3 regions of the Serratia sp. K1WW1 genome follow, and region 2 is predicted to be linked to each of the others. Evidence: predicted binding sites of a transcription regulator. Region 2 holds the regulator's gene; each other region holds the start of a gene.
The links. Region 2 encodes PurR, which represses purine synthesis genes. Its sites were predicted from a motif close to CANGCAAACGTTTGCNTG; they were not measured.
Positions count from the first base shown of each region.

Region 1: the regulator PurR is predicted to act here: its motif matches at 1,188-1,205, upstream of ACX9GU_RS17085 (amino acid aminotransferase).
Region 3: the regulator PurR is predicted to act here: its motif matches at 1,297-1,314, upstream of glyA (serine hydroxymethyltransferase).

Region 1 covers NZ_CM147697.1:3,763,179-3,766,460, forward strand. The annotation lists gene ompC (porin OmpC) at 1-1,025, shown strand, start outside; gene ACX9GU_RS17085 (amino acid aminotransferase) at 1,271-2,461, shown strand; gene ACX9GU_RS17090 (MBL fold metallo-hydrolase) at 2,702-3,282, opposite strand, start outside.
Region 2 covers NZ_CM147697.1:3,305,916-3,309,197, forward strand. The annotation lists gene sodB (superoxide dismutase [Fe]) at 1-449, shown strand, start outside; gene cydH (cytochrome bd-I oxidase subunit CydH) at 514-603, opposite strand; gene purR (HTH-type transcriptional repressor PurR) at 928-1,953, shown strand; gene punR (DNA-binding transcriptional activator PunR) at 1,986-2,906, opposite strand; gene punC (purine nucleoside transporter PunC) at 3,032-3,282, shown strand, end outside.
Region 3 covers NZ_CM147697.1:1,487,650-1,490,931, forward strand. The annotation lists gene hmpA (NO-inducible flavohemoprotein) at 1-1,079, opposite strand, end outside; gene glyA (serine hydroxymethyltransferase) at 1,421-2,674, shown strand; gene ACX9GU_RS06810 (3-phenylpropionate MFS transporter) at 2,836-3,282, shown strand, end outside.

The sequences.
Region 1 (3,282 bases), 460 kb from region 2:
CTGAGATCTACAACAAAGACGGCAACAAACTGGATCTGTACGGTAAAGTTGACGGTCTGCACTACTTCTCTAACAACGATGGCGACGATGGCGACAAGTCATACGTGCGTTTCGGCTTCAAAGGTGAAACCCAGATTACTGACCAACTGACCGGTTACGGCCAGTGGGAATACAACGTGCAAGCTAACCACGCTGAGTCACAAGGTACCGAAGGTACTAAAACTCGTCTGGGCTTCGCGGGTCTGAAGTTTGCTGAGTTCGGTTCATTCGATTATGGTCGTAACTACGGCGTAGTGTATGACGTTGAAGGCTGGACAGATATGCTGCCAGAGTTCGGTGGCGATACTTACACCTACACCGACAACTTCATGACTGGCCGTACCAACGGCGTTGCTACTTACCGTAACAACAACTTCTTCGGTCTGGTTGATGGCCTGAACTTCGCTCTGCAGTACCAAGGCAAGAACGAAAACGACAAGCGTGAAATCAACAAGCAAAACGGCGACGGTTGGGGTGTGTCTTCTACCTACGCAATCATGGATTCAGGCGTGAGCGTGGGTGCTGCCTACTCTGGTTCTGACCGTACTGACGCGCAAACTCGCTTCTCTACTGCTCAGGGTAAAAATGCTGAAGCATGGACCGTTGGTGCTAAATACGACGCGAACAACGTCTACTTGGCAACCATGTATGCAGAAACTCGCAACATGACTCCATTCGGTGATTTCGACGGTTCTATCGCTAACAAAACTCAGAACTTTGAAGTGGTAGCACAGTACCAGTTCGATTTCGGCCTGCGTCCATCTATCGCTTACCTGCAGTCTAAAGGTAAGAACCTGGGTAGCACTTACGGCGACGATCAAGACCTGGTTAAATACATTGATGTAGGTACTACTTACTACTTCAACAAAAACATGTCTACCTACGTTGATTACAAAATCAACCTGCTGGACGAAAACGACTTCACTCGTGCTAACAAGATCGCTACTGACAACATCGTAGCTACCGGTCTGGTTTACCAGTTCTAAGTTGTTGCACTTGATGACGGTTCACCGTCAGCTAAGTTAAAAACAGGGCTTCGGCCCTGTTTTTGTTTTTAGCGCTTCCGCCAATTTTTTATTCTGCCAATCCGCCCTTCCCCGTCATTTTTTGTGCTGAATCTGCCGCCGTCACAAGATCGAGGTGTTTTTCTCGCAAACGGTTGGCAAAGGCGATAACTGGCGCTACCCTGATGTTTCTGTCTGCTTAACTCTAGGCCATGGAAGCATCTGACATGTTTGAAAAAATCACCGCTGCACCTGCCGATCCGATTCTGGGTCTGACCGACATTTTCCGCGCCGACAAGCGTGAGAATAAAATCAACTTAGGGATAGGCGTCTATAAAGACGAAACTGGCAAAACGCCGGTGCTGACCAGCGTCAAGAAAGCTGAGCAGTATCTGCTGGAAAATGAGACCACCAAAAACTACCTGGGTATTGAAGGTATTCCTGAATTTGCCAGCTGCACGCAAGAACTGTTGTTCGGCAAGCAGAGCCCAATCATTGCCGACAAGCGTGCCCGTACCGCGCAAACCCCTGGTGGTACCGGTGCCCTGCGTGTCGCGGCCGACTTTATTGCCAACCAGACCAGCGCCAAGCGTATCTGGGTCAGCAATCCAAGCTGGCCAAACCATAAAAACGTCTTTGGTGCCGTTGGCCTGGAAGTGTTGGAATACAACTATTACGACGCCGCCAACCATGCGCTGGACTTCGACGGTTTGCTCACCAGCCTGAACCAGGCTCAGGCCGGCGACGTAGTGCTATTCCACGGTTGCTGCCATAACCCTACCGGTATCGATCCAACCGAAGCACAATGGGCTCAGTTGGCTGAACTCTCCGTAGCCAAGGGCTGGTTGCCGCTGTTTGACTTCGCTTACCAAGGCTTCGCCAAGGGTCTGGAAGAAGATGCCCAGGGTCTGCGTATCTTTGCTGCCAAACATCAGGAACTGATCGTTGCCAGCTCCTACTCGAAGAACTTTGGCCTGTATAACGAGCGTGTCGGTGCCTGCACCGTGGTAGCTGCCGATGCAGAAACCGCCGAGCGCGCCTTCAGCCAGGTGAAAGCCGCGATCCGTGCCAACTACTCGAACCCGCCGTCACACGGTGCGGCCGTAGTTGCCACCATCTTGGGTAACCCGGCGCTGCGCGCCATTTGGGAACAAGAGCTGACCGACATGCGCCAGCGCATTCACCGTATGCGCCAGCTGTTCGTCAACACCTTGCAGGAGAAAGGGGCGCAGCAGGATTTCAGCTTCATCATCAACCAGAACGGCATGTTCTCTTTCAGCGGCCTGACCAAAGAGCAGGTTCTGCGTCTGCGTGATGAATTTGGCGTGTATGCCGTTAACTCCGGCCGCGTTAACGTGGCAGGGATGACACCGGACAATATGGCGCCGCTGTGCGAAGCCATCGTTGCCGTGCTGTAAGTTGATTTTGCATTGAAAAAGGGGCGCATTTGCGCCCCTAATGCTTGCAAGTTTTGGCTATCAATCTCCCCTCACCCCAACCCTCTCCCAATGTGCAGACAGGGGGAGCATGGACAAAGTTGTTGTGGGAGAGGGAGTTTGTTCAGTGCCGCAGTCAGATACTGGTGATAATTGTGGCACATTCGGTCCCCTCTCCCTGTGGGAGAGGGTTAGGGTGAGGGGCATTGCCGAGAGCTGTCTTTACCAGATAGCCGGTTCTTCGCGCAGGAACGGGTTGGTTTGACGTTCATGGCCAAAGGTAGACATCGGGCCATGCCCTGGAATAAACGCCATATCGTCGCCCTGAGGCAGTAATTTGTTGCGGATTGAAGCGATTAGCGCCTGATGGTCACCGCGCGGGAAATCGCTGCGGCCAACGCCACCGTTGAACAATACGTCACCCACTAATGCCAAACGCGCCTGTTCGTTGATAAAAACGATATGACCAGGTGTATGGCCAGGGCAATGCAGTACGTTCAACGACATTTCGCCTACCTGCACTTTATCCCCCTCCTCCAGCCATTTGGTCGGCGTTAGAGCAGCGCATTCATCCAGGCCAAACATACGGCTCTGTGCTGGCAAACCTTCAAGCCAGAAGGCATCTTCCTTATCCGGCCCATAGATGGGCACCTGATAATGCTCGGCCATTTCTGCCGCTGCGCCTACGTGATCGAGATGGCCGTGCGTCAGCAAAATCTGGCTGACCTGCACGCCCTTTTCGGCAATGGCCGCCTTCAGTTTTTCCGGATCGCCACCAGGATCGACCAGCGCCGCCTGTTTGG
Region 2 (3,282 bases):
AAGGCAGCGAGTTCGAAGGAAAATCCCTGGTCGAGATCGTCAAGACCTCCACCGGCGGCGTGTTCAACAACGCCGCCCAGGTCTGGAACCACACCTTCTATTGGCACTGTTTATCACCGCAAGGTGGTGGCGAGCCAACGGGCGCAGTGGCAGAGGCGATCAATAAGTCATTCGGCTCCTTCGCCGCCTTTAAAGAGCAGTTCACCGATGCCGCCGTGAAAAACTTCGGCGCTGGCTGGACCTGGCTGGTGAAAAAAGCGGACGGCAGTCTGGCGATTGTCAGCACCTCGAATGCGGCAACCCCGCTGACCGGCGCAGACGTTCCGCTATTGACCGTTGACGTGTGGGAACATGCTTACTACATCGACTACCGCAATGCGCGGCCAAAGTACCTGGAAAACTTCTGGGCGTTGGTGAACTGGGCGTTCGTGGCAGAAAACCTGGCTTAACGACGGGTGGCTAGCTAATAATAAGGCGCGGCATCAAGCTGCGCCTCTGTTTTTCTGCTGCGGATCAGTTCAATGCGGCAATAAAACTGAAAGCAATAATCATTGCCAAGGCACCCACGGTGGTGAGTAATGACATCTTCAAATCGGTATCCATATACAACTCCCTCTCAGATTGGCTTTTCCAGAGCATAAGCCACACAGTTTATACGTCAAATCATTTTCCCACAGTTCGTGATTAAAATCTTGTTATGATTTCCCCGCTGATAATTACCGATTAGCTCTTCCACTTTTCTTCAATATGCGACAAAATCCGCAGTTCACAACTGCGTACCGATAAACTGCCCCTCCCTGTTCAAGCGATTTACGACTTCAGCACTAAAAACTCAGTTTTCGCTTATCTGGGAAAGGATCTACGCAGGCAAACGATTAACATCATACTTACATGCTGTAACATGTGGGTTTAGGAGTCATTTTTTACATGGCAACGATTAAAGATGTGGCCAAACGCGCTGGCGTTTCTACCACTACCGTTTCGCACGTTATCAATAAAACGCGTTTCGTCGCCGAAGATACCAAAACGGCCGTTTGGGCCGCCATCAAAGAGCTGCACTATTCACCCAGCGCCGTGGCCCGCAGCCTCAAGGTCAACCACACCAAATCGATCGGTTTGCTCGCCACTTCGAGCGAGGCCCCCTATTTTGCCGAAGTGATCGAAGCGGTGGAAAACAGCTGCTACAGCAAAGGCTATACCCTGATCTTGTGTAACTCGCACAATAATCTGGATAAACAGCAAGCCTATCTGGCGATGTTGGCGCAAAAACGCGTCGATGGCCTGCTGGTGATGTGCTCAGAATATCCAGATCAGCTACTGGGCATGCTGGAAGATTACCGTAATATTCCCATGGTGGTGATGGATTGGGGTACCGCGCGCGGAGACTTCACCGATACCATTATCGACAATGCCTTCGAGGGCGGCTACCTGGCAGGCCGCTACCTGATCGAACGTGGCCACCGTGACATCGGTGCCATTCCTGGTCAACTGGCGCGTAATACCGGTGGAGGTCGCCACCAGGGCTTTCTGAAAGCCATGAAGGAAGCCAACATCGAAGTGCGCGAAGAATGGATCGTGCAGGGGGATTTCGAGCCTGAATCTGGCTATAAAGCCATGCATCAGATCCTGTCGCAAAAGCATCGTCCAACCGCCGTTTTCTGTGGCGGCGATATTATGGCCATGGGGGCGATCTGCGCCGCCGATGAGCTGGGGTTGCGTGTACCGCAGGATATCTCGGTGATTGGCTACGACAACGTGCGTAATGCCCGCTACTTCACCCCGGCGCTGACCACCATTCACCAGCCGAAAGAGCGCCTGGGCGAGATGGCCTTTACCATGCTGTTGGATCGCATTATCAGCAAGCGTGAAGAATCGCAGGTGATTGAAGTGCATCCAAAACTCATCGAGCGCCGCTCAGTCGCCGATGGTCCTTTTGTCGATTACCGCCGTTAACTCCTGTTGGGGCGCTGCAATACTGCGCCCGATTAAGCACCCGGCTCCTCTTCACTGAGCCATTCCTGATTGAGCGTTTCGCTGTCGCCCAGATAGTCCAACAGCCAGGCCATGGCCGGAGACTGGGCGTTTTGCTGCCAGGTCAAGCAGCAGGCGCTAGGCGGGAAAGGCTCATGCAGTGGTAATACCACCAGTTCGCCACTTTGTACCAACGGCAATACCCGATGCGCGGGTACCATGCCCACACACAGCCCGGCACGCAAACAATCTACCGCCGAAACCCAGTCCGGCACGGTCAATCGCCGCTGGTTGTCCAGCGACCAGGTCACCCGCTTGGGTAAATTGCGCGAAGTATCTTCCAACAGCAACGAGGGATAAGGTCGTAGCTGATCGTCTCGCAGCTTTCCTTGCAAGGCGGCCAGCGGATGTTTAGCATGGACTACGCAGAGCCAATTCATAAAGCCCATATCGCGAAAGGCAAAACCGCCGCCCACCGGCACCGCACGTGTTGCACCAATGGCCATCTCAGCGCGGCCATCGACCAGCGCATCCCACACGCCGTTGAAGACTTCCGGCTGTACCATCAGTTCCACGTCGGGAAAATGGCGATAAAAATCCAGCACCAGCTGGCGGCTGCGCTGGGGTTTGACGATCAGATCGACCGCAATCCGCAGTTGCCCGCGCCAACCGTTTGCCACCTGCTGACACTGCCGTCGGGTATCGAGCATTTTTTTGATAACAACTCGCGCCTCCTTAATAAACAGCGCCCCCGCTGGCGTGAGTTCCACATCGCGGTGACGGCGTTCAAACAAAGGCACTGCCAGCCATTGCTCCAGTTGACGCACCGTATAGCTCACAGCAGAAGGAACGCGGTGCAACTCCTGTGCCGCCGCGCTGAAACTGCCGGTCCGCGCTACCGCATCTACTACATCGAGTGAATATTCAGACCACATATGTTTGCCTTCAAATTTTTTAACAGCACCTTGCAAATATTACCGTTTCACAAGCAGAGATCCAGCCGTATACACTTGCCGGCGCTTCAAAACCTGCGACAACATAATTTTAACGAGAAATAGCAATGCGAAATTTTGGATTTATGTTCTACCTGGCCGGCCTGAGTATGTTGGGCTATCTGGCTACCGATATGTACCTGCCCGCCTTTGGGGCAATGCAGCAGGATCTGCAAATCTCCGCTGGGGCGATCAGCGCCAGCCTGAGTATCTTCCTGGCAGGCTTTGCCTTTGCCCAGTTGCTGTGGGGGCCGCTGTCCGACCGTATTGGCCGTAAGCCCGTGTTATTGATTGGCCTTGCGCTGTTCGCCGTCGGCTG
Region 3 (3,282 bases), 1.8 Mb from region 2:
TAGTAATGCATCTGCGGATCGCTTAACTCGCTACGCAATGCGCTCAGATCCATCAGGCCCTGGCTGTGATAATCGCGGCCCTGCACATCATCGGTATTGGGTTCACGGTACCAGACATGACGGCTCAGATTAGGCATACGTCCGGCGATATCCGCCACTTCGTCGGCAAAAGCATGCACCGCACCGTTTTCTGCGGCATGTAACCAGTGGATGTTGGCCGGATGCTGATTGTTGTGCAGGGCGTTAAGCATCCCCAGCATTGGCGTTTGGCCAACGCCTGCCGAGATTAATGCCACTGGCGTAGTCGGTTCTACCTGCAGGAAGAAATCGCCGTGTGGTGCCGCGAGATGAATGATATCGCCTTCTTTGGCCTGCTGATGCAGGAAGTTGGAAACGGCGCCCCGTTCCTCACGTTTGACCGCGATGCGGTAATATTCCCCGTTCGATGCGGTGGTAAGTGAATATTGGCGGATCTCCTGGTGTTGCAGGCTGTCATCGTTAATATAAACCGCCAGATACTGGCCTGGCTGGTAATCGGCCACGCGGCCACCATCTACTGGCGCCAGTACAAAGCTGGATATGACGTTGCTCTGCGGCTGTTTTTTCACGATGCGGAAGGCACGTAAATCACGCCAGCCACCGTCACTCTTTTCCGTTTCCTGATAGATCTGGCCCTCACGCTGAATAAACACGTTGGCCAGCACCCCGTAGGCTTTTCCCCAGGCATCAAGCACTTCCTGGCCAGGGCTGAGCATTTCGTCCAACGTGGCTAACAGGTGGTGGCCGACAATCTGATACTGATCGGGCTGGATATTGAAGCTGGCGTGCTTCTGGGCAATGCGTTCTACCGCAGGCAGCAGGGCGGCCAGGTTTTCAAGATTGCTGGCGTAAGCGCAGATTGCATCGAACAACGCCTGGCGCTGATCGCCGTTACGCTGGTTGCTCATATTGAAAATATCTTTCAATTCAGGGTTATGGGCAAACATGCGATCGTAGAAGTGGGCGGTCAGTTTGGGGCCGGTTTCGGCTAACAGGGGAATGGTAGATTTAACGGTGGCGATGGTTTGACTATCCAGCATGGTGAGGCTCCTTGGGGATGTTTTTATGATGATCTAATAAATGCATTTTAAATGCATCTTATGAATTAATCCCGCGCTTGTAAATATCCTTGTTGTGGTTGCGGGGTTGTTAACCGTCGATCGCCTTCACAGAACATGAAAAAAGCGCATTTTGTTGATGAGTAAAACTCCGTTGCCAAAATGCGGTCTTTAAGGGTTCAAAGCCTTACGCCACGTGATGCCAATCGTTTGCGTAAAAACCTCTGTCAAGACCTATCTTCGATAGGCCGAAACGGTTTACACTGTTGCCCAGCACCCGTAGGGGTAAATTAAGTTAGCTGATTTCAGTCAGGAGATGCCGGATGTTAAAGCGTGAAATGAACATTGCTGATTATGATGCCGAACTGTGGCATGCAATGGAGCAGGAAGTAGTGCGTCAGGAAGAGCACATTGAGCTGATTGCGTCTGAGAACTACACCAGCCCGCGCGTGATGCAGGCCCAGGGTTCCCAACTGACCAACAAATACGCAGAAGGCTATCCGGGCAAGCGTTACTACGGCGGTTGCGAATACGTTGATATCGTTGAGCAACTGGCGATCGATCGCGCCAAAGAGCTGTTCGGTGCCGACTATGCCAACGTGCAGCCTCACTCAGGTTCCCAGGCTAACTTTGCCGTTTATACCGCGCTGCTGCAGCCGGGCGACACCATCCTGGGGATGAACCTGGCACACGGCGGCCACCTGACGCACGGTTCACCGGTGAACCTGTCCGGTAAACTGTATAACGTGGTGCCTTACGGTATCGACGAAACTGGGCAGATTGACTATAACGATCTGGCCAAACAGGCGCAGACCCACAAACCAAAAATGATCATCGGCGGCTTCTCTGCCTTCTCTGGTGTGGTTGATTGGGCAAAAATGCGTGAAATCGCTGACAGCATCGGCGCTTATCTGTTCGTGGATATGGCACACGTGGCGGGCCTGATTGCCGCTGGCGTTTACCCGAACCCGGTTCCTCATGCCCACGTCGTGACCACCACTACCCATAAAACGCTGGCGGGTCCGCGTGGCGGCCTGATCCTGGCCAAAGGTGGTGATGAAGAGCTGTATAAGAAGCTGAACTCTGCCGTCTTCCCTGGCGGCCAGGGCGGCCCGCTGATGCACGTGATCGCCGGTAAAGCGGTAGCGTTGAAAGAAGCGATGGAGCCTGAGTTCAAGGTTTACCAGCAGCAAGTGGCCGATAACGCCAAAGCGATGGTGAAAGTGTTCCTGGATCGCGGTTACAAAGTGGTTTCCGGCGGCACCTATAACCACCTGTTCCTGCTGGATCTGGTAGATAAGAACCTGACCGGTAAAGAAGCCGATGCCGCGTTGGGCCGTGCTAACATCACCGTTAACAAAAACAGCGTACCAAACGATCCGAAGAGCCCGTTTGTGACTTCTGGCATCCGTCTGGGTACCCCTGCGGTGACTCGCCGTGGCTTTAAAGAAGCCGAAGTGCGTGAACTGGCTGGCTGGATCTGTGACGTGCTGGACAACCTGAACGACGAAGCCACCATCGAACGTACCAAGAAGAAAGTGCTGGATATCTGCGCTCGCTTCCCGGTTTACGCCTAAGAACTTCGATTGCTTTGCAGATAAAACCCGCCTCGGCGGGTTTTTTTAGCGTTGTTGCAGCTAAACTGTGAACTGCTTTGCACTCTGGCCCTTTGAGCATGAATGAAGATTGCTGCAAGGTGTGAGCTCTGTCAAAGTATTGCCCTCATCCTGGAGGGAACATGGTTCTGCAATCAACGCGTTGGCTCGCTCTCAGTTATTTCACGTACTTCTTTTCCTATGGCATCTATCTACCGTTTTGGAGCGTTTGGTTAAAAGGTGAGGGCATACCGCCTGAAACCATCGGTATCTTGCTCGGCGCTGGCCTGGTGGCGCGCTTCCTCGGTAGCCTGCTGATTGCTCCACGTGTAAAAGATCCCTCCTATTTAATCACCGCGTTGCGTTTGTTGGCATTGCTCTCCCTGGCGTTTGCCGTCGGCTTCTGTTTCGGTAATGGCTGGGCCTGGCTGATGCTGGTGATCGCCGGTTTTAACCTGTTCTTCTCCCCGCTGGTTCCGCTGACCGATGCGTTGGCTGCCACCTGGCAACGGCAGATCACTCTGGACTATGGCCGGGTACGGTTATGGGGATCGCTGGCCTTTGTGATCGGCTCGGCGTTAACCGGCAAG